DNA from 3 places in the Nocardiopsis lambiniae genome. Region 1 is predicted to be linked to each of the others. Evidence: predicted binding sites of a transcription regulator. Region 1 holds the regulator's gene; each other region holds the start of a gene.
What was found. The regulator HrcA, encoded in region 1, represses chaperone genes, less so after heat shock. The targets are predictions, from matches to a motif close to TTGGCACTCTCNNNNNGAGAGTGCCAA.

Region 1 (7,332 bases):
CCCTGCGGCGGATAACCGGGCTGGCCACCGGACGGGCCCTGGTAGCCGGGCTGGCCGCCGGAGGGACCCTGGTAGCCGGGCTGGCCGCCGGAGGGCGACGGGTAGCCGCCGCTCGGGTATCCCTGTCCCCCCTGCTGGGGGTTCTGGCCGTAGGGGTCCTGTCCGCCCTGCTGGGGGTTCTGGCCGTAGGGGTCCTGCCCACCATGCTGAGGATTCTGACCGTACGGGTCCTGGCCGCCCTGGTAGGGGTTCTGGCCGTACGGGTCCTCGGGTGGGGGAGTGTTGGGATGGGACATATCGGATTCCTTAAGGACGAGTGCGCTCGTGTGTACGGGCGATCACTTGAGCAGACGGATGCTGACCGGGTAGCGGTACCACGTTCCCTTGTTGGCCCCGTTCGCTCCTAGGACGCCGAACACGATCGAAACGATCCATATCAGTGCGATGAGAAGCGAGCCGATCCAGGACAGGTTCGGGAAGAAGATACCCAGACCGATGAAGACCACCCAGGCGAAGACGTACGGGATCAGCAGGGTGATCTGGAAGTTCGCCGCCTCGGCGGCGTGATGGCGCACGTACGGGGAGCCGTTCCGCTTGGCGAAGTAGATCGCCAGCGGCGGGATCCAGCCCAGGCAGGCGATGACGAATCCGGACAGGTGGGCGAGCATCGCCACCAGGGTGTCGTTGTCGGACCCGCCCTGGGCGGTCACACCGGGTGCTCCGGGAACGCCGGGCTGCGGCTGCCCGTACTGCGGATGCGGCTGAGGCTGTCCGTAGGCGGGCTGCGCCTGCGGGGGGTGGGGCTGCCCGTACTGCGGTTGTCCGCCGTACTGGGGCTGGGGTTGGGGCGGCTGCGGTTGCCCGTAGGGCTGTCCGCCGTACGCCTGCTGCTCGGAGCCGCCGGGCGGAGCGAACCCGGGCTGAGGCTGGGCCTGTCCGTACTCCGGCTGTCCGTACGCGGGCCGGCCGCCGGTGGGGTGCTGCTGCGGTCGTCCGTACCCCGGCTGTCCGTACTCCTGCCGCCCGGGGTCGGGCTGCTGTCCATAGGCCTGCTGCTGCGCCTGATCGCGCCCCGGGTGTTCGTACGCGGGCTGACCGCCGGAGGGCTGTCCGTAGGCCTGCGGCCGTCCCTGCTCGTAGCCCTGCTGCTGCGGCAGCCCATGACCGGGGTGGGGCCCCGAGGGCTGTCCGCTCTGCTGTTCGTGGCCCTGCTGGGCGCCCGAGGGCGCGCCGTACGCCGGCTGTCCGCCGGACGGCTGCGCCGGACCGTACTCCGGGGCGTAGGGGGAGGGGGCCTGGGGCTGTTCACCCTGCTGTTCGTACTGTTCGTAGCCCTGCTGCTCACCGGAGGGCCGCCGCCCTTGGTCCGGGTCCTCCGGGGACGGGGGGTTCGTCGGGGTCTCGCTCATGCTCTTCCTCGGCTCCGCTGATGGGGGGCGCTATCTCGTGTCCACCGGGCTGTACCGACGACCGGAGGTGGATCGGACCTCGCATCCGACATCCGGTTCGAATCCTAGGCGCAGCGGCTCAGGGCCCGCCCGGGTGCGGGCCGGTGACGAAGTCGATCAGCTCCTCCACCCGACCGAGCAGGGCCGGTTCCAGATCAGCATAGGTACGGACCGAGCCCAGGATCCGGCGCCACGCCTCGCCCGTCTCCATCCGCCAACCCAAGGCCGCCAGCACCCCCTCCTTCCAGGGGACCCCCTTGGGCACGTCCGGCCAGGTGGAGAAGCCCAACACCGAGGGCCGCACCGCCTGCCACACGTCGACGTAGGGGTGTCCGGCCACCAGGACGTGTTCCCCCCGTACCCGTTCCGCGATCCGCGACTCCTTCGACCCGGGGACCAGATGGTCGACCAGGATCCCGAGCCGGCGTCCCGGGCCGGGCGTGAACTCCGCCACGATCGCGGGCAGGTCGTCGACCCCCTCCAGGAACTCGACGGCCACGCCCTCCACGCGCAGGTCGTGTCCCCACACCTTCTCGACGAGTTCGGCGTCGTGGGCGCCCTCGACGTAGATACGGCTCTCCCGCGCCGTGCGCGCCCGCAGGTCCGTCACGGCGACCGAACCGGAGGCGCTGCGCAACGGTCCCCTCGGGGCGGCGGCCGGCCGCACCAGGGTCACCGGTCCACCGTCCACCAGGAACGCGGCCGGGGCCAGGTCGAAGACCCGACGCCGTCCGTGCCGATCCTCCAGGGTCACGGTCGCCTTGTCCCAGTCGACCACGGCACCGCAGAACGCCTCACCGACGTCCTCCACCACCAGGTCCCTGCTCAGCGGGACCTCGCGCACCGTGTTCTTCGGACGTCGCCGCCCCTCGGCGAGCACATCGCGGCCGTACCGGCCGGTTCCCTTGGTAGCCACGGTCGTGCAGTCTACAGACGGTGCGCCGCGTCGGTGGGGAAGGGAGGACGTGCCTCTCCGTCGGGGTTTGCGCCCGGGCATAGAATTAGCACTGAGGACCATGGAGTGCCAGGAGGTGACGAGTGCTGGATGAGCGCAAGCTCGCGGTCCTGCGTGCCGTCGTCGAGGACTTCGTCAACACCAACGAACCCGTCGGGTCCAAGGCCCTGGCCGATCGTCATCGGCTCGGCGTCTCCCCGGCCACCATCCGCAACGACATGGTGGCACTGGAAGAGGACGGGTACATCACCCAGCCCCACACCAGCGCCGGACGCGTGCCCACGGACAAGGGATACCGGCTCTTCGTCGACCGGCTCTCCTCGGTCAAGCCGCTCTCGGGCGCCGAGCGCCGTGCGATCGAGTCGTTCCTCACCGGCGCCGTGGACCTCGACGAGATCGTCGCCCGCACGGTCAGGCTGCTCGCGCAGCTCACCCGGCAGGTGGCGATCGTCCAGTACCCTTCCCTCACCCGTTCGTCCGTCCAGCACGTCGAACTGGTCCCCCTCGGTGGGCAACGGCTCATGATGGTGGTCATCACCGACACCGGACGGGTCGAGCAGCGCGTCATCGACGGGCTGGGGGAGGTCGACGCCGACGCGGTCTCCGACCTGCGCGGCATGCTCAATCGCGCCATCGCCGGACTGCACCTCGCGGCGGTCCCCGGAGCGGTCGAGGACCTGCCGCGCCAGGTCCCCGAGGAGAACCGCGCCATGGCGATATCCGTCCTGTCGGTCTTGCTGGAGAGTCTGGTCGAACGCCGCGAGGAGAAGATCGTCCTCGCGGGCACCGCCAACCTCGCGGCGGTCGATTTCGCCGCCAGCCTGAGGGACGTCCTGGAGGCATTGGAAGAGAACATGGTCCTCATCCGTTTGTTGGGTGAGGCGAAGGACCCGTCCATGCTCACGGTGCGCATCGGCGCGGAGAACTTCCACGAGGGGCTGAGGTCCACCTCCATCGTGTCGGCCGACTACGGTGTGGGAAACCAGTCGCTCGCCAAGATCGGTGTCGTGGGACCCACCCGGATGGACTACCCCGGGACGATGGGAGCGGTACGCGCCGTGGCTCGGTATGTCGGACAGATTTTGGCAGGACAGTAACCCAGTGGCCAGAGACTATTACCAGGTCCTCGGTGTGCGTCGCGACGCTTCCAAGGACGAGATCAAGAAGGCGTACCGCAGGCTCGCACGCGAGCTGCACCCGGACATCAATCCGGATCCCGCCACCCAGGAGCGCTTCAAGGAGGTGACCCAGGCCTACGAGGTCCTCTCCGACGAGAACAAGCGTCGGATGTTCGACATGGGTCAGGATCCCTTCGCCCCGGGCGGGGGTGGCGCGGGCGGCTTCGGCGGCGCCGCGGGATTCCCCTTCGACGACATCATGAACGCCTTCTTCGGCGGCGGGCAGCCCGGTGGGCGCGGTCCGCGCGACCGGGTCCGGCGCGGACGCAGCATCAAGATCCGCGTCGAACTCGACCTCGCCGAGACGGCGTTCGGCGTGACCAAGGAGATCACCTTCCCCACCGCCATCCTGTGCGCCACCTGTCAGGGCGAGGGGACCGCCGCCGGCACCCATCGCACCACCTGTGACATGTGCCACGGCCAGGGTGAGGTCTCCCAGGTCACCCGCTCCTTCCTCGGTCAGGTCATGACCTCCCGCCCCTGCCCGCAGTGCGCCGGCCAGGGCTCGGTCATCCCCGAGCCCTGCCCCGACTGCGCGGGAGAGGGCCGGGTGCGGGAGAAGGTCACCCGCGCGGTCAAGATCCCCGCCGGCGTCGACGACGGCACCCGTATCCAGCTCGCCGGTGAGGGCGAGGTCGGCCCCAACGGCGGCCCGCGCGGCGACATCATCCTGGAGATCGTCCAGCGACCGCACCCCACCTTCGAGCGGCGCGGCGACGACCTCCAGTGCACGGTCACCGTTCCCATGACGGCGGCCGCGCTGGGTGCCTCCTTCGCCTTCGAGACCCTCGACGGCACCGAGAACATCGACCTGCGTCCGGGCACCAACTCGGGCCACGTCATCACCCTGTCCGACAAGGGCGTCACCCACCTCGACGGCGGCGGCCGGGGCGACCTGCGCATCCGCGTCGACGTGGAGACGCCGGGCAAGCTGGACGAGGAGCAGGAGGCCCTGCTGCGCAAGCTCGCCGAGCTGCGCGGTGAGGACCGTGCCCCCGGCCGGTTCAGCCCCGGCCACGGAGGCCTGTTCTCCAAGCTCCGCGACGCCTTCGGCGCGGGCAAGTGACGCCGCCGGTCTTCCTCGTCGACACCGCCGACCTGGCGGCCGACACGATCACCCTCGCCGGCCCGGAGGGGCACCACGCCGCGGTGGTGCGCCGTATCCGGGCCGGCGAGACGGTCGACCTCGCCGACGGCCTGGGGCTGCGCGCCCGCTGCACGGTCGTCGACACCGCCAAGGACCACATCGTCTGCCGGGTCCTGGAACGGGTCGACGACCCCGCACCGCGTCCGCGACTGACCGTGGTCCAGGCGCTCGCCAAGGGGGACCGGGGCGAAACGGCCGTGGAGATGATGACCGAGGCCGGTGTCGACGTCATCGTCCCCTGGACGGCCGAACGCAGCATCACCCGCTGGAAGGGCGACCGGACGGCCAAGTCCCTGGCCAAGTGGCGGGCCACCGCCCGGGAGGCCGGTAAACAGGCCCGTCGGGCCCGGCTGCCCGAGGTGACCGACCTCGCCGACCGGACGGCCGTCGCCGACCTGCTGGCCACCGCCGACCTGGGCCTCGTCCTGCACGAGGACGCCGATCGGCGGTTGTCGGAGATGACCGTCCCCGCCGGGGACGGAACCGGCGTCGTCCTGGTCGTGGGGCCCGAGGGCGGGTTCTCCGACGCCGAACTCGACGCCTTCGACCGGGCGGGGGCCGTGCGCGCCCTCCTGGGCCCGAGCGTGCTGCGCACCTCCACGGCGGGGGTGGCCGCACTGGCGGTCCTCCAGACGCGCACCGGACGCTGGTAGCCGCTCGCGCGAACGGGAATCAGAAGGAGGGGCGCCCCGGGAATCCCGGAGCGCCCCTCCTCTATGTCCTCGTCCTCGTGTCACTCCCCGACGGAGGACTGGGACGTGGACTGTTCGGTGCCGCTCCCGTCGCCGCCGGTGGAGCCGCCTCCCGAGGAATCACCGCCGCCCGAGCCGTCACCGGTGCCCCCGCCGGTGGAGCCGCCTCCCGAGGAATCACCGCCGCCCGAGCCGTCACCGGTGCCCCCGCCGGTGGAGCCGTCCGGCTCCTCACCGTCGGGAGCGGGCTCCTTGGAGGGCTCGCAGTCGTCCTGCTCGTCCTCCTCCTTCTTCTTTTTCTCGTCGTCGGACGAGGAGCCCTGAGTGGAGGTGGCACCCGTGGACGGGCAGGCGGTGGTCGCCTCGGGGCCGTCGTCCTCGCCTTCCTCCGCGGATCCGCTCGGTTCCTCGGACGGGGAGGGCGACGGCTTCTGTTCGGGGGGTGCGGCCTCCTGCTCGGGCTCGACGGAGGGCACGGGGGCCGCCACGCCGCCGTCGGCGTCCTCCTCGGGCGGGGTGCCCTGCCGGTCGGCGCCCGCGGGCACCATGTCCAGCACCTGGTCGCGGACCTGGGGCGTGGACATGACCACGGACGCCGCGATGAGCACGGTCCCGGCCACGGCCAGCACGGGACGCAGCCAGGGGAGACCGAACCAGACGCCGGTGCGGTTGCGGGCGGTCCGTTCCCGGATGAGGTTCAACGCCTCGGGAGAGGTCGTGACCGCGTCGGCCTCGGCCTTGAGCACGTGCCGGAGTCTGTTGTCGAACTCGTCGTTCGTGGGATCTGTGGGACTCGTCATGTCGTCTGCTCCAGAACAGATCGGAGCGCGGAGATGCCGCGGGAGGTGTGGCTCTTGACCGCACCACGGCTGATGCCCATGGCGTCCGCGATCTGTGCCTCGGACAGGTCGCCGTAGTACCGGAGCACGATCGCCTCTCGCTGACGGGTGGGTAGTTTGCGCAGGGCGCGGATGACGGCCTCGCGCTCCAACAGGTTCAACGCGCCGTGTTCGGCGCTGGGGGCGTCGGGTAGTGCCTTGGGCGCGTGCTTCTCCACGACCGCCCTGTGACGCAGCACGGAACGGGCCTTGTTCACCACCGCCTGGCGGAGGTAGGAGAGGGCCTTGTTCGGGTCGCGCAGACGTCGCCAGGCGCCGTGCATGGCGACGAAGGAGTCCTGGACGACCTCTTCCGCGGTCGCGTGATCGCGGACGAGAAGGGAGGCGAGACGGACGAGCGGACGGTAGTGCTCCCTGTAGAGCTCCGTCACGGCATGGTCGGCGTCCCACTCCACGGCGAGGGGTGCCGTGGTGGCTCCTGCCACCATGGTTTCTGTCGTCACATCAGTTCGACGCACACCCTTGTCGCGGGGTTTACGAAAGGGCATACCTCTTCTTTTCCAGGTAGGGGAGCGGTTGGACCCGGATACGCCCGGAAGCGACCGGGTGTGGACGGTGATCGGCCGACCGGGGCGCACGGGGGAAAAGCCTATCGCGCCGAAGAAGGCCCCGATGGTGAATAGTGCTTTTCCGGGCGGAAAGGACGAGGGTGGACCGCCCCCGGGCTGCGGCATCATGGTGCCGACCCGACGCGACGACGGAGGTTGCGATGTCCACACAGGCCGATTGCCTGTTCTGCAAGATCGTGCGGGGAGAGGTGCCCGCCGAGATCGTCCGTGAGGGGGAACGGACCATCGCCTTCCGCGACATCAACCCCCAGGCACCCACCCACGTCCTGGTCATCCCGCGTGAGCACTACCCCGACGCCGGAAGCGCCGCCGAGGCGGACTCCGGACTGGTGGACGCGGTGGTCCGCGAGGCCCGGGCGGTCGCCGAGGCCGAGGGCATCGCCGAGAGCGGCTACCGACTGGTGTTCAACACCGGCAGCGGTGCCGGGCAGACCGTCTTCCACC
Region 2 (7,332 bases), on a different contig from region 1:
GACGAGCATCTGGGCGCCGGCGTGGGTGGCGATGTTGCCGGCGACGACGTCGGCCCGGGAGTTGGCCTTGAGCTTGGCGACCATCTCGGCCATGCCGGCGGAGTGGCCGTGGGCGGTGTCCACGACGACGAAGTCCACACCGGCCTCGACCAGCAGCTTGGCGCGCTCGGTGGCCTCGGGGCCCACGCCGACCGCGGCGCCGACGACGAGGCGGCCGTCGGCGTCCTTGGTGGCGTTGGGGTACTGCTCGCTCTTGATGAAGTCCTTGACGGTGATGAGGCCGCGCAGCCGGTTCTCGGCGTCGACCAGCGGGAGCTTCTCCACCTTGTTGTGGCGCAGCAGCTCGAAGGCCCGCTCACGGGTGACGCCGACGGGCGCGGTGACGAGGTTCTCGGTGGTCATGACGTCGCGGACCAGGCGGGTGCGGTCGCTCTCGAAGCGCATGTCCCGGTTGGTGACGATGCCCACCAGGCGGCCGGTCTCGTCGGTGACGGGGACGCCGGAGATCCGGTAGTGCGAACAGAGGCGTTCGACCTCGGCGAGGGTGTCCTCGGGCTTGCAGGTGACCGGGTCGGTGACCATGCCCGCCTCGGAGCGCTTGACCAGGTCGACCTGGGCGGCCTGGTCCTCGGCGGAGAGGTTGCGGTGCAGGACGCCGGCGCCGCCCTGGCGGGCCATCGCGACGGCCATGCGGGCCTCGGTGACGGTGTCCATGGCGGCGGACAGCAGTGGGATGTTGAGGCGGATGTTGCGGGACAGGCGCGTGGCGGTGCTCGCCTCGCCGGGCTGCATGTCGGAGTAGGCCGGTACGAGCAGTACGTCGTCGTAGGTCAACCCCGGCGGCAGCAGTTTGTCCCCGTAGTCGCCGATGTTCTCCTGACCCATGACACAACCTCCGCTGCTCGCTCCGGCCCGCCGGCCCTCCGGCACGCCCGCGGTGCTCGCCCCCGCGTGTCGTCTCATCCTAGGTCGTCGGCCCGGGCGGCTCGGGGGGAACGGGGTGTTCTCCCCGCCACCGGGACGGGAAAGTGAGCAGTCTCACGGTTTGGGACGGACCGTGCGGACGGGAAGGCCCCTGGCCAGGTCAACGCCCCGGCACGTGGGACTTCTTCCCTCCGCGGGGCGGCGCACCCCGTGCGAGCGGCGCCGATGGCACCCGCACGTCGGTGGCGTCCGTACGTCAGTGGCGTCCGCGCGGACGGTACCGGATCGGTCCCACGGCCCGGCAGGCCACGAGGGCGTGGGGGCGGGGACGGTCCGGACAGGGCCGACGCCCCTCACCGGGGCGGCCGGCGTGTTCAGGGGAGGAGTCGGTTCGCCACGGCCACCTGCCGAAGCCGAGCGATAGCCCGGTGCTGGGCGACCCGTACCGCACCCGCCGACATTCCAAGTACATGTCCCGTCTCATCCGCTGTCAGTCCTGCGATCACCCTCATGATCAGCAGTGCGCGCTGTTGTTCCGGGAGCTCATCGAGCAGCTCCCTGGCGCGTTGGGCCTCGATGACCCGCACCGCCGCCTCCTCCGGGCCGGGTGCCTCGTCGGGGTGGTCCGGAACGGTGTCGGTCGAGACCAGTTCGACCCTGCCGGCGCCGCGCAGGGTGTCGGCCACCTTGTGCGCGGCGATCCCGAAGACGAAGGAGGCGAAGGGCCGGCCCCGATCCTGGTAGCGGGGGACCGCCGAGAGCAGGGCGATGCAGACCTCTTGGGCCACGTCGTCGGAGTAGTGGGCCAGCCCGGAGACCCGGGCCAGCCGGGCCCGGCAGTAACGGACCACCATGGGGCGGACCTCTCGGAGGAGCGAGTCCATGGCCCCGTCCTCCCCTCGGACCGCACGCGATCCCAGGCTGTTCAGGCCGGTATCGCGCGAGGTGGGGTCGGGCTCCCCTGGTGTCCCTGGCCGCTGCGCGGTAACGCCCCCCCGGGCGTTTGCATCCGTCACGCTAGTGATCATGCCCCCGCCGGCCGACTTGACCGCCCCAATCCCCAACTACGGAATGGTCACGTTTTGGAAAATTCACCCCAAAACGGTACCGGACTCACGGTCGAACGTGAGACCCGCGTGATAGAGAGCACCCTCCGAGGCTCCTGAGGACGACCTTCCGCCACCTCGGGTCACGGTCCGCACAGGCCGGTGGGCCGGTCCCGGATACCCCGGGCCGGCCCACCGTCGACGTCCGCGAACGGATCGGGTCCGTCAGTGGCCGTGGCCGTGGCCGTCGTCGGCCTCGTCCTCGGGCTTGTCGGCGACCAGCACCTCGGTGGTCAGCAGCATGCCCGCGATGGACGCGGCGTTCTGAACGGCCGAGCGGGAGACCTTGACCGGGTCGATGATGCCCTCGGCGGCCAGGTCGCCGTAGGTGCCCTTGGCGGCGTTGTAGCCCTGCCCGACCTCCAACTCGGAGATGCGGTGGACCACCACGTAGCCCTCGGCGCCGGCGTTCTCGGCGATCCAGCGGGCCGGCTGCACCAGGGCGCGGCGGACGATGCCCACACCGGTGGCCTCGTCGCCGGTCAGGCCCAGGTCGTCCAGGGCCGTGGAGGCGTGCACCAGGGAGGCGCCGCCGCCGGCGACGATGCCCTCCTCGATGGCCGCGCGGGTCGCCGAGATGGCGTCCTCCAGGCGGTGCTTCTTCTCCTTGAGCTCGACCTCGGTGGCCGCGCCGACGCGCAGCACCGAGACACCGCCGGCCAGCTTGGCCAGGCGCTCCTGGAGCTTCTCGCGGTCCCAGTCGGAGTCGCTGGCCTCGATCTCCTTGCGGATCTGCGCGATCCGGTCGGCGACCTCGGACTGCTCACCGGCACCGTCCACGATGGTGGTGGTGTCCTTGGTGATGGTGATGCGGCGGGCGTTGCCCAGCACCTCCAGGTCGGCGTTCTCCAGGGTGAGGCCGACCTCTTCGGCGATGACCTGACCGCCGGTGAGGATCGCGATGTCCTGGAGCATGGCCTTGCGGCGCTCGCCGAAGCCGGGCGCCTTGACCGCGGCGACGTTCAGGGTGCCGCGGATCTTGTTGAGCACCAGGGCGCCCAGGGCGTCGCCCTCGATGTCCTCGGCGATGATGAGCAGCGGCTTCTTGTTCTGGACGATCTTCTCCAGCAGCGGCAGGAGCTCGTTGAGGCTGGAGACCTTGCCCTGGCTGATGAGGATCTGCGCGTCCTCCAGCACCGCCTCCTGGCGGTCGCCGTCGGTGACGAAGTAGGGCGAGATGTAGCCCTTGTCGAACTGGAGGCCCTCGGTGAACTCCAGGTCGAGACCGAAGGTCGGGGACTCCTCGACGGTGATGACACCGTCCTTGCCGACCTTGTCGAACGCCTCGGCGATCAGGTCGCCGATCTGCTCGTCCTGGGCGGAGTTGGTCGCGACGTACGCGATGTCCGCGCGCTCCTCGACGGGGCGGGCGCGCTCCAGGAGGATCTCGGACACCCGTACGGCGGCGGCGTCGATGCCCTTCTTCAGGGACATCGGGGAGGCGCCGGCGGCCACGCTGCGCAGACCCTCGCGCACGAGCGCCTGGGCCAGCACGGTGGCGGTGGTGGTGCCGTCACCCGCGGCGTCGTTGGTCTTGGTGGCGACCTCCTTGACCAGCTGGGCACCCAGGTTCTCGTGGGGGTCCTCCAGCTCGATCTCACGCGCGACGGTCACACCGTCGTTGGTGATGGTGGGGGCGCCGAACTTCTTGTCGATGACGACGTTGCGGCCGCGCGGGCCGAGCGTCACCTTGACGGCGTCGGCGAGGCGGTCGACGCCCCGCTCGAGGGCGCGACGGGCGTCGTCCTCGAACTCCAGGATCTTCGGCATGTGGTTCTTCCTCTTAGGCCTGGTCGAAAGCGAACATCCCGCCCGCCCGGCGAGATGCCGACCGGTGCGGGATGCGCGGAAATGCTCCGGACCCGTACTGACGGGCCGTGTCGAGGATTACTTCTCGACGACCGCGAGGAGATCGCGGGCGGAGAGGACCAGGTACTCCTGGCCGTCGTACTTGACCTCGGTGCCGCCGTACTTGCTGTAGAGGACGACGTCGCCGACCTTCACGTCCAGCGGGATGCGCTTGTCACCCTCGTCGTCCCAACGGCCCGGGCCCACCGCGAGGACCTCGCCCTCCTGGGGCTTCTCCTTGGCGGTGTCCGGAATGACCAGACCGGAAGCGGTGGTCTGCTCGGCCTCCAGGGCCTTGACCACGACGCGGTCCTCAAGCGGCTTCAGCACGGTCTTGGTGGCGGTCGACACTGTGTGACCTCCCCCTTCAAAGTTTCGGTGTCCACTTCGGCCCGTGCGAAGGCACGGACCGGTTAAGGAAAAGGGGCGACCGCGGCGGCCTGTCGTCGCGGGTGCCAGACCGGCCTCGTCGCGATTAGCACTCTACCCCCGAGAGTGCCAGAATGGAAATGTGACCGTGACCCCTGGTCGGTGGCGTCGGTGGACCGGCATCGCCGGTGGACCCATCCTGTGAGGGAGACCCATGCGCGTGCCCGCGTTCGAGGCCCTGCTGACCGACGCGGGCCGTGAGCTGCTGGCGTCGGTGGACGACGCCGAGGCGACCCGGGACGCGCTGGCGGCGGCCTCCCGGTTGCGCGAGGACCCACGGGTGGCCGGCCTCGACCCCGACCTACCCGTTTCCGAGCTGGTGAACGCGATCCTGACGCAGATTTCGCTCCGCGTTCGCGGGCGCGTCAAGTTCGGTGCCCTGGCCGATCGGATGTTCTTCACCCCGAACGGCCTGGAGCAGTCCACCCGGGGTTCGGTGGCGGCCCACCGCGCCGAGCGGATCTCCACGGTGGGTCCGGGCCCGGCCGGGGACCTGTGCTGCGGTATCGGTGCCGACCTGCTGGCCCTGGCCGGCCGGGGCGTCCCGGTGGAGGGCGTCGACCTGGACCCGCTGACCGTGGCGGTGGCACGGGCCAACATCGCGGCGCTGGGGCTGGGCGACGTGGCCCGGGTGCGCGAGGGGGACGTCACGGAGGTCGCCCCCGGCGCGTACCCCCTGCTGGTGTGCGACCCGGCACGGCGCGGCGGACGCGGCCGGGTGTTCGATCCGGCGGCCTACTCGCCGCCGTGGGACGTGGCCGTCGGGCTGGCGGAGGGTTCGGCCGCGGCCTGCCTGAAGGCGGCGCCGGGGATCCCGCACGAGGTACTGCCCGCCGGGGCGGACACGGAGTGGATCTCGGTGGACGGCGAACTGAAGGAGGCGGCGCTGTGGTTCGGCGACCTGGCCGGGGGGCCGCGGCGCCGGGCGACGGTGCTGTCCGAGCGCGACGGCGCGCGGACCCGCCTGGACGAGGAACCCGGCCTGGGACCGGCCCCGGTGGGGGCGGCCCGACGCTACCTGTACGACCCGGACCCCGCGGTGGTCCGCTCGCACCTGGTCGCCGAGGCGGTCGCCCGAGTGAACGGGGTGCTGCTGGACGAACGGATCGCCTACTTCACGGCCGATGAGGCGGTGCGCTCGCCGCTGTGGCGGGTACTGGAGGTGACCGAGGTGCTGCCGTTCTCCTTGAAGCGCCTGCGATCGGCGTTGCGGGAGCGCAAGGTGGGGACCGTGACGGTGATGAAACGGGGGTCGGCGGTGGACACCGAGAAGCTGCGCCGCGACCTCAGGGCCTCCGGCCCGGAGTCGGCGACCGTGGTCCTCACCCGCGTCGGGGAGCGCCCCTTCGCCCTCCTGTGCCGCGAACTCCCCGCCGCCTGACCCTCCCTCCGGGGCGGCCGTCCCGGAAACGACCGCGCACAGGCGGTTTGTACCTTCGTGACCAGGGACGACACCGTGGACCACCCGACGCCGGGACGGTCACCCAGCGTGGAACGCGAGGTATCGGATCGTTATCTCGTGGAGCGAGATCTTTCGCCGCCCCCTGGGGCGAAGGCGCTCCGTGTCGTTAGACTGGCCGGGCGATTCCCTCCCTTCTCATGGGTTCATCCGGAAGGCCGTGCGTGAGTGATCCGCAACGCGGTTCGGTCGACGTTCCATCCTCGCCTCTCTCGCATACGCACAGTCACACTCTGATCACATTGGGGCACGAACGGCTGCGGGAGTGCCGCCCATCCGGGGACCATCGAGAACCCGACCTGCCCGGAACACCCACCGTCCATTCCCCCGGGCCAGGTGTCGGGAGCGCCAGAGACAACAAGGAGCACCTCGGTGGAACAGACCAATCACAACTTCCTCAACGGGGGAGGTCAGGCCGGGATCTCCGACCGCATGCGCGACCTGCTCTCCCAGGCGGCCCACGAGCACGACTCCGAACAGAAGTCGATGGGCGCGGTCAACGAGGAGATGCGCCAGCGCCTCGAAGGCATGGAGTGGCTCCTGCGTGAGCTGCGCGAGCGCGAACTCGTCGGGCTCGCCGAGTCGGTCACCGCGGTCAACGGCCGGATCGACGACTTCCTCGCCCGTCCCCCGGAATGGGCCGAGACCCTGGCCGAGCACATCGAGGTCGTCGGCCGCCAGGTCAAGCCGCTGTCGGACATGCCGTCCCTGCGGGCGGACACCCACCGCATCGCCGGCCACCTGGACACCGCGCTCACCCGTCTCCAGCGCATGTCGGAGACCGGTATCCGCACCGCCGACCAGGTCGGCGAGCTGGGCGAGCGACTGACCTCGCTGAGCGAGACCTTCGAGTCCAGGCTCGACGCGCTCGACGGCGCCCTGTCCGCGCTCACCGCCAAGACCGAGGCCGTGGAGACGTCGCTGAACGCGCTCGCCGAGGTCTCCGGCACCCGGCACACCGAACTCGCCGAGGCGCTGTCGGAGAACCGCGCCGAGCTGACCGAGGCGGTCACGACCGCCCGCGAGGAACTGTCCACCGCGCTCGGCGAGGCCCGCACCACCCTCACCGAACAGGCCGACACCAAGGCCGCCGAACTGGCCGACGCCGTCGCCACCGCCCGTGAGGAACTGTCCACCGCGCTGGGTGAGACCCGCACCGGGCTCGCGGGGGCCCTCGACGCCAAGGCCGCCGAGCTGACCGAGGCGGTCACGACCGCCCGTGAAGAGCTGTCCACCGCGCTCGGCGAGGCCCGCACCACCCTCACCGAACAGGCCGACACCAAGGCCGCCGAACTGGCCGACGCCGTCTCGACCACCCGCGAGGAACTGTCCACCACCGTCACCGAGGGCCGCACCGCCCTGACGGAGGCCCTGGGCGAGGCCCGCACGGACCTGGTCGAGCGCACCGAGGGGCTGCGCACCGCGCTCACCGAGCAGGCCGACGCCAAGGCCGCCGAACTGGGCACCGCCCTGGAGGAGCGGCACGAGGCGCTGCTCGCCCGTCTCCAGGAGAACACCGGCGAGCTGAACGGCGAGCTGACCGCCCTGGCCACCGCCGCCGGCGAG
Region 3 (7,332 bases), on a different contig from region 1:
CACGTGCCGCCCGGTCGAGCGGCGCCCGGTCGTGCCGGGTCCGTGCCAACAGCAGGGCGCCCTCGACCTGGGCGAGCGCCGCCTCCGCCGCCGTGTCCGCCTCCGGGCGCGAGCGCCCTTCGACGACCAGTCGATCCGCCAGCGCGCGCTCCCAGCCCGCGTAGACGGCCGCGCAGATCTCACGCAGCCGTTCGTTGCCCCCGCGCTCCGGTGAGCCGGAGACCTCCAGGGCCACCGTCGCCACGGGGCATCCCTTGTCGTAGGCCGAGGCCTCCAGGCGCGTGGCGAGGACGTCGAGCAGGCGTCGGACGATCCCGACCGCGTCGAGGCCCTCGGCCTCCGCCGCGGCGAGCAGATCGTCCACCTCCCGGCCGCCCTCGGCCAGCGCGTCGGCGACCAGTTGGTCCTTGCCGTCGGGGAAGTGGAAGTAGAGGGAGCCCCTCGGCGCCCCGCTCTCCGCCAGCACCCGGTTCAGGCCGGTGCCGAAGTACCCCTGGGCCTCGATCAGTGCCCGGGTGGCCGCCACCAGTCGCCCGCGTGTCTCCTCGCCCTTGATGCCCACGCGTTCAGAGTAGACCGGTCGTCATATTTTGGCAATGGGGCGGGTCGGGTGCCCGGGGAACGCGAACGGGCGCCGTCCCCGGAGGAACGGCGCCCGTTCGCGCACGGCGGCCCCAGCAGGATTCGAACCTGCGACACCCGCTTTAGGAGAGCGGTGCTCTATCCCCTGAGCTATGGAGCCATGGGTCTGGTGGAGGTATGCGTTGCCCCGCCACCGGGCCAAGCCTAACCCAGGATAGGCGTTCTCCGGGTGTCGATGGGCGTCCGGGCCCTGCGAGTGGGGGACCCTGCGTGCATGGCGGAGTACTCTGACCTACGATTGGTTGTCCTGGTGGCGTTGTGATGTTCTTCATGAGGACTGGGGGGTTTCGCCCTTCAGTGTCCCGAAGCCACACGGTGCGGTCGGGGTCTTCGACCCGCGACACCGTGATGACCAGCCATGACATCGGAGACCGGAAAGGGCGCGTGGAACCGGGGAGCCTCTTCCCCTGGATATCGCGCCGCTCGGTCGGCCGTTCTCACGTGACCGCAAGTGGACATGTAGTACGTTGCCTTGCGGCCACGGGTAGGCGTTCGAGGATTAGTAGCAGCCGGAGGAGCATTCGTGCCGTTCACCTCTGATTCGGTACTGCGGGGAACCCGCGTACCGGAGGGCGGGACGCTGGTCGCGCTCGCCGGCCGTCACCGTGCCCGGTTCGCGCGGACCGTGACGTTGCTGCTCGTGACCACGCTGCTCGTCGTTCCGCCGCCGCCGCTGGCCGTCGCGCCCGCCGAGGCCAGCCTGGAGGACCTTCGCGAACGGGCGGAGCAGTCCGCCCAGGAGCTGGAAGAGGCCAACGACGAGTACGTCGAGCGCCAGGAGGAGTTGGAGGAGGCCCAGGAGGAACTCGTGGAGACCATCCACGAACTCCAGCAGACCGAGCTGGAACTCGGCGAGATGCGCGAGCCGCTGGCCCGGCTCGCCAGCACCCTCTACCAGCAGCCGAGCGCCGGCGCCCTGGGCGCCCTGGTCGCCGGTGACCTGGACGAGGACCTCCAGACCCAGTCCTACGCGGCCAAGCTGTCGGAGAACAACCAGACGCTCATCCAGGACGCCACCGATCTGCGCGACGAGCAGATCGAGCTGGCCGGGCAGGCCCAGGAACTCCAGACCACCACCCAGCTGGAACAGGCCTCCCTGGCCGCCGAGGTGGACCGGCTGCGCGAGCAATCGGAGGAGAGCAGCCAGGCGCTCACCGACGAGCTGGAGGCGCTCGGCATCGATCCCGACGCGTACATGGCCGCCGCCAACTGCGATCCGAGCAAGGCCTCACTCGCCCAGGGGCACCCCAACGGTCTGCTGCCGTCGGAGGCCCTGTGCGCGCTTTACGACGACAAGTTCCTGCGCGCCGACGCCGCCGTCGACTTCCTCGAACTCAACATGAAGTACGTGGACCGCTTCGGCGAGAACATCTGCATCACCAGCGCCTATCGGGACCTGCCCAACCAGCACCGCGTCTACGCCGAGCAGCCGCCCGGCTTCGCGGCCGTCCCCGGCACCAGTAACCACGGTCTGGGCCAGGCCATCGACCTCGGCTGCGGTATCCAGAACTTCCGCTCCGAACGGTGGAACTGGATGGAGACCAACGGCGCCGATCACGGGTGGATCCACCCGGCCTGGGCCAAGTCCAGTCCGTTCGAGCCCTGGCACTGGGAGTACACGCGCTGAGCGTCCCGGGGGCGGCCCGACGGACCGCCCCCGGAGTGGTCAGGAGACGGTCTCCGGGACGACCTCACCGGTGCAACCGGAGCACCGGACGGCCTTCTTGCTGATGTCGCTGAAGCAGTACGGGCATTCGCGAGTGGTGGCCTCCTCGGCCTTGATGAACTTCTGCATCAGCTTGGCCAGCGGCAGCACCACGAAGAAGTACACGATCGACGCGGTGATCAGGAACGAGATCAGCGCGTCGATGAACGCGCCGTACAGGAACCGGCTGCCGTTGACCTCGAAGTAGAGATCGCCGAAGGTCGGGACCCCGCCGAAGATCCCGATGAGCGGGGTGATGAATCCTTCCGTGAACGCGGTGACGAGGTTGGCGAAGACCGTACCGATCACGACCGCCACCGCGAGTTGCACCAGGTTCCCCTGGAGCAGGAACTTCTTGAAGCCTTCCATGGCAAAGCCCTACGTGTCTCGTGCGTGCTGTGCGGAGCGCCCTCACCGGGGTGTCGTGCCCGCTCGGAGCGGGCGCGGGGGCATGGGGGAGAGCGCCCGGCCAGCTTTCACGACAAAAGGTCAGTGGTCAACCGCGGATGGTGATGGACAGCCGGGACCCCGTGGCGTGTCCGGCCAGTTCCCGGGCCTCCTCGGGGGTCGCCGCGATGAGGATGAGCGCACCCGCCTCGCCTCCGTGACGGGTCTCGGCCGGGACCGCCAGCACCGGTCGGGCGCCGACCACCTCCGTCGCCGGTCCCGCCCGGGCCGGGGCGAACTCGTCGTGGCCCCGGGCCGCCAGCACGTCCACCCGGTCTCCGGGGGAGAGCAGGGCCACCGCGCCGGGATCGGCGACCCGGACCGGGACGGCGACCAGGTCGTCGCCGTAGGGCCGTGTCGGTGGATCGGCCAGCCGGGCGTCGGTGATGACCTCCCCGCGGCGTACCGGGGCGTTGAGGGAACGGCCGACGACCTCGGTGGACGGGGGCAGGGCGCCTCGGGGCGCGGTGGACTCGGGCAGGGCCGCGCGGGTGAGATCGCCCTCGGAGAGCGGGCCGGAGGCGTCCAGGTCGCGGGCGGCGACCAGCACCTCGACGGTGGTCGGGGGCGGCGGGCGTACCGCGAGTACGCCGCCGATCAGCGCGGCGGCGGTCAACAGGGCGGCGAGGGTCCGCCGGTGACGGTCGACGAACCGGGTGAGCGCCCGGCGGTGACGGTAGGGGAGACGGGGGGCGTTGGTCATGCCTCAACGCTAGGTCGCCGGAGGAGGGGTGGGCCGGTTGTCCACAGGCCCTTTTCCGAGGAGGTCGGTCGTCTGGGCGGACACCGTCCCGGGCAGGCCCGTGCCGCAGGCACCGTGCCGGGATGTCGGGCGGGCCGGTGCGGCGGGGACCCGTTCCGTCGTCCGGGGCCGCTACCGGGGGCGTGGTCGGACGTCGGTGGTCCCGGTGCGCCGGTCCAGCGGTCGCGCCGGGTGCGCCGTCGCGGCGGGGGCCGGTTCCGTCGTCCGGGTCCGGACGCGCCGCGCGCCGCCGAGTACTCGGCGGCGCGGAGTCCGATCGATGGCGGAGGCCGTCAGCCGGCGGTCGCCGCGGTCGTCGTGGCGGTGGTCGCCTTGCTCTCGCTCTTGGGGGCGGAGGTCGACTCGGTGCTCTTGGTCTCGGTGGTGGAGGACTTGCCCTCACCGGAGGAGCCCGTCGAGGCGGCGCCCGCGCCGGAGCCGGTCAGGGAGGAGCTGTTGGAGGTCTTGCCGCTGTCGGTGCGGTAGAAACCGGAGCCCTTGAAGACGATGCCGACCGCGGAGTAGACCTTGCGCAGGCGCCCCTCGCACTCGGGGCAGACGGTCAGGGCGTCGTCGCTGAAGCTCTGCACGACCTCCATCTGGGCGCCGCACTCGGTGCACGCGTACTGATACGTAGGCACTGTTCGGGTCCTCCTTGCTGGCACTCTCGCCCGTTGACTGCTAAATAGTACGCGCTCGGCGGCCGGGGCCGTGACAGCACCTCATGGGGAACGCACTCGTCACAGGGAACGCACACGTCGGGGGCGTCGGTGGCGACCGGAACACGATCGTCGGTGACAACGCCCCCGACCGTCCGGTTAATCCCCTCGATTCCGGTCCGGCCACACCCCGGAGTCGAAGACGCGCAGTCCGCCGCCCGGCGTGATCACGGCGTCCACCCTCAGGTCGTGCGCCTCTCCGGGGACCTCGTCCACGAACTCGTCGTCGTACACCACGGCGATCGCCGGACAGTGGGGCCCCCGCAACGCCAGCGCCCGGTCGTAGCATCCGGCGCCCCGCCCCAGTCGGCCGCCGGACCGGTCCACCGCCAGCGCCGGGCACACCATGGCGTCCACGGTGGCCGGCGCCCCGACCCCGTACCGGTGCCCGGTCGGCTCCAGCAGTCCGTGCCCCGCCGGGGCCAGGCTCTCCGGGCCGTCGTAGGCCGCCCAGTCCAGGTTCCCGTCGGGCAGGAAGATCGGCAGCAGCACGTACGTGCCCCGTTTCCACAGCGCCGTGATCAACCGGTGGGTGCCCGGTTCGGTGCCCACCGAGTGGTAGCAGGCCACGGTCCCGCTCATGGCCAGCCAGGGCAGGTCCGTGAGAGCGTCGCGCACCACCGAGCCGGCGCGCTCGCGCTCCCCGGAGTCCATCGCCCGGCGCGCGTCCAGGAGCCGCCGCCGCATCCTTCGCTTCTCCGACCGTGCCGTCTCGTCCATGCCCCCAGTCTGGCAGCGGACCTCCACCGATCCCTTCCGGTGAACACCGGGTGGCATTCGGGAGGCTTCGTCCGGAAACCGTCGGGACTTCTCGGGGCGCCGGTCGGGTCGTGGCGCACCGGGTGACCGGCGACTGGCCTAGAGTGCCGACATGAACGCCAGCGACCAGACACGGACCGACAACGCCCCCGCCCCCGTCACCAAGGCGGTCATCCCGGCGGCCGGCCTCGGCACCCGCTTCCTCCCGGCGACCAAGGCCACTCCCAAAGAGATGCTCCCGATCGTGGACAAGCCCGCGATCCAGTACGTCGTGGAGGAGGCCGTCGCCGCCGATCTGCGCGACGTTCTCATGATCACCGGGCGCAACAAACGCTCCATCGAGGACCACTTCGACCGCGCCTACGAGCTGGAGGAGGCGCTGGAGGCCAAGGGCGACACCGAGCGGCTGCGCTCGGTCCGCGAGCCCAGCGGTCTGGCCCAGGTGCACTACGTCCGTCAGGGCGAACCGCGCGGCCTGGGGCACGCGGTCCTGTGCGCGGAGGCCCACGTGGGCGACAACCCGTTCGCCGTCCTGCTCGGCGACGACCTCATCGAATCCGCCGACCTGCTGCGTCGCATGATCGAGGTCCGGCACCGACACGGCGGCAGCGTCGTGGCGCTCATGGAGGTCGAGCCCGAACAGGTCTCCCTCTACGGCTGCGCGGGCATCGAACCCACCGACGAGGACGACGTCGTCATCGTCACCGACCTGGTGGAGAAGCCCGCGCCCGAGCAGGCCCCCAGCCGGTGGGCCGTCATCGGCCGTTACATCTGCGACCCGGCGATCTTCCCGATCCTGCACGAGACCCCGCCCGGCCGGGGCGGCGAGATCCAGCTCACCGACGCCCTGCTCGAACTGGCCCGCCGCAAGCCCGAGGACGGCGGCACGGTCCACGGTGTCCTGTTCCGGGGCCACCGCTACGACACCGGCAACAAGGCCGACTACATCCGTACCGTCGTCGACTTCGCCTGCCGCCGCCCCGACCTCGCCGACGAGCTGCTGCCGTGGCTGCGCGAGTTCGTGGACCGCCAGGGGACGTGACGCACGGTCCGGGGACGGGCGCCGTGCGCGGGCCCCGGAGGTGGTGACAATGGGGCGTGGGCGCCGCCGGGATCGTTCGGCGGCGCGCGCGTTCCGACCACGAACCCGAGGAGCCCCCGTGAAGAGCGTCGAACAGCACATCGCCGACATCCTGGCCGTGGTCGCCGACCCGCGGCCGGTCGAGGTCGATCTGCTCCGGGCGCACGGCACCGTCCTGGCCGAGACCGTCTCCTCGCCGGTGTCCCTGCCCAATTTCGACAACTCCTCCATGGACGGCTACGCGGTGGTCGCCGCCGACCTGGAGACGGCCTCCACCGACGCCCCCGTGGTCCTGCCGGTGATCGCCGACATCGCCGCCGGGGACGCCTCGCCCGTCGCGATCCGTCCCGGCCTGTGCGCGCGCATCATGACCGGCGCGCCCCTGCCCATGGGCGCGGACGCGGTCGTCCCGGTGGAGTGGACCGACGGCGACGTCGTGCGGGCCGCCTTCGGCCGCCCGGTCCGGGTGGGGGACTCCATCCGCCGCGCGGGCGGCGACGTCGAGGCCGGCACCGTGGTCCTCCGGCCGGGCGCGCGCATCGGCTCCGGAGAGATGGGCGTCCTGGCCGCCGTGGGCCGGCGCACCGTCTCCGTCTTCCCCCGACCCCGCGTGGTGGTGCTCTCCACCGGCGAGGAACTCGTCGAACCGGGACGTCCCCTGGGTCCCGGCCAGATCTGGGAGTCCAACAGCTTCATGGTGGCCGCCGCCGCCCGCGACGCCGGCTGCGACGTGCACCGGCACGGGTTCGTGGGCGACGACCCGGCCACGGTCCTCGACGTCCTGGAGGGCCTCCTGGTCCGCGCCGACCTGATCATCACCACCGGTGGGGTGAGCATGGGCGCCCACGACGTCGTCAAGGAGGTCCTGACCGGCCAGGGGACCGTCGAGTTCACCCAGGTGGCCATGCAGCCGGGCAAGCCCCAGGGGTTCGGCGTCATCGGACCGGACCGCACCCCCATCGTCACCCTGCCGGGGAACCCGGTGAGCGCCTTCGTCTCCTTCCAGGTGCTGGTGCTGCCGGCGCTGCGCCGCCTGCGCGGGCTGCCGCCCACCTCCCTGGAGGGCGTTCGGGCCCGGTTGGCCGCACCGGCCACCTCGCCCGGGGGCCGCCGCTCCTTCCTGCGGGGCGTCCTGGAGACGACCGGCCCCGACCGTGAGGCGACGGTGACCCCGCTGACCCGACAGCAGTCGCACCAGTTGTCCGCGCTCACCACCACGAACGCGCTGATCGTCGTG

Region 2: a site for HrcA is predicted at 4,354-4,380, ahead of groES (co-chaperone GroES). Genes of this name have one in related genera too.
Region 3: a site for HrcA is predicted at 4,195-4,221, ahead of RM479_RS11420 (FmdB family zinc ribbon protein). Genes of this name have one in related genera too.

Annotation. Positions count from the first base shown of each region.
Region 1 is NZ_JAVREP010000001.1:724,928-732,259, reverse strand. It holds gene RM479_RS03280 (DUF4870 domain-containing protein) at 1-296, opposite strand, end outside; gene RM479_RS03275 (DUF4870 domain-containing protein) at 339-668, opposite strand; gene RM479_RS03270 (hypothetical protein) at 756-1,430, shown strand; gene RM479_RS03265 (DUF3097 domain-containing protein) at 1,528-2,364, opposite strand; gene hrcA (heat-inducible transcriptional repressor HrcA) at 2,487-3,500, shown strand; gene dnaJ (molecular chaperone DnaJ) at 3,505-4,647, shown strand; gene RM479_RS03250 (16S rRNA (uracil(1498)-N(3))-methyltransferase) at 4,644-5,381, shown strand; gene RM479_RS03245 (hypothetical protein) at 5,462-6,220, opposite strand; gene RM479_RS03240 (SigE family RNA polymerase sigma factor) at 6,217-6,747, opposite strand; gene RM479_RS03235 (histidine triad nucleotide-binding protein) at 7,029-7,332, shown strand, end outside.
Region 2 is NZ_JAVREP010000006.1:194,378-201,709, reverse strand. It holds gene guaB (IMP dehydrogenase) at 1-885, opposite strand, end outside; gene RM479_RS11680 (sigma-70 family RNA polymerase sigma factor) at 1,299-1,940, opposite strand; gene groL (chaperonin GroEL) at 2,196-3,800, opposite strand; gene groES (co-chaperone GroES) at 3,918-4,229, opposite strand; gene RM479_RS11665 (class I SAM-dependent methyltransferase) at 4,462-5,688, shown strand; gene RM479_RS11660 (coiled-coil domain-containing protein) at 6,139-7,332, shown strand, end outside.
Region 3 is NZ_JAVREP010000006.1:141,752-149,083, forward strand. It holds gene RM479_RS11395 (TetR/AcrR family transcriptional regulator) at 1-562, opposite strand, end outside; tRNA gene RM479_RS11400 (tRNA-Arg) at 670-742, opposite strand; gene RM479_RS11405 (D-alanyl-D-alanine carboxypeptidase family protein) at 1,166-2,269, shown strand; gene RM479_RS11410 (MscL family protein) at 2,309-2,716, opposite strand; gene cpaB (Flp pilus assembly protein CpaB) at 2,844-3,497, opposite strand; gene RM479_RS11420 (FmdB family zinc ribbon protein) at 3,830-4,177, opposite strand; gene RM479_RS11425 (5-formyltetrahydrofolate cyclo-ligase) at 4,355-4,975, opposite strand; gene galU (UTP--glucose-1-phosphate uridylyltransferase GalU) at 5,127-6,056, shown strand; gene glp (molybdotransferase-like divisome protein Glp) at 6,175-7,332, shown strand, end outside.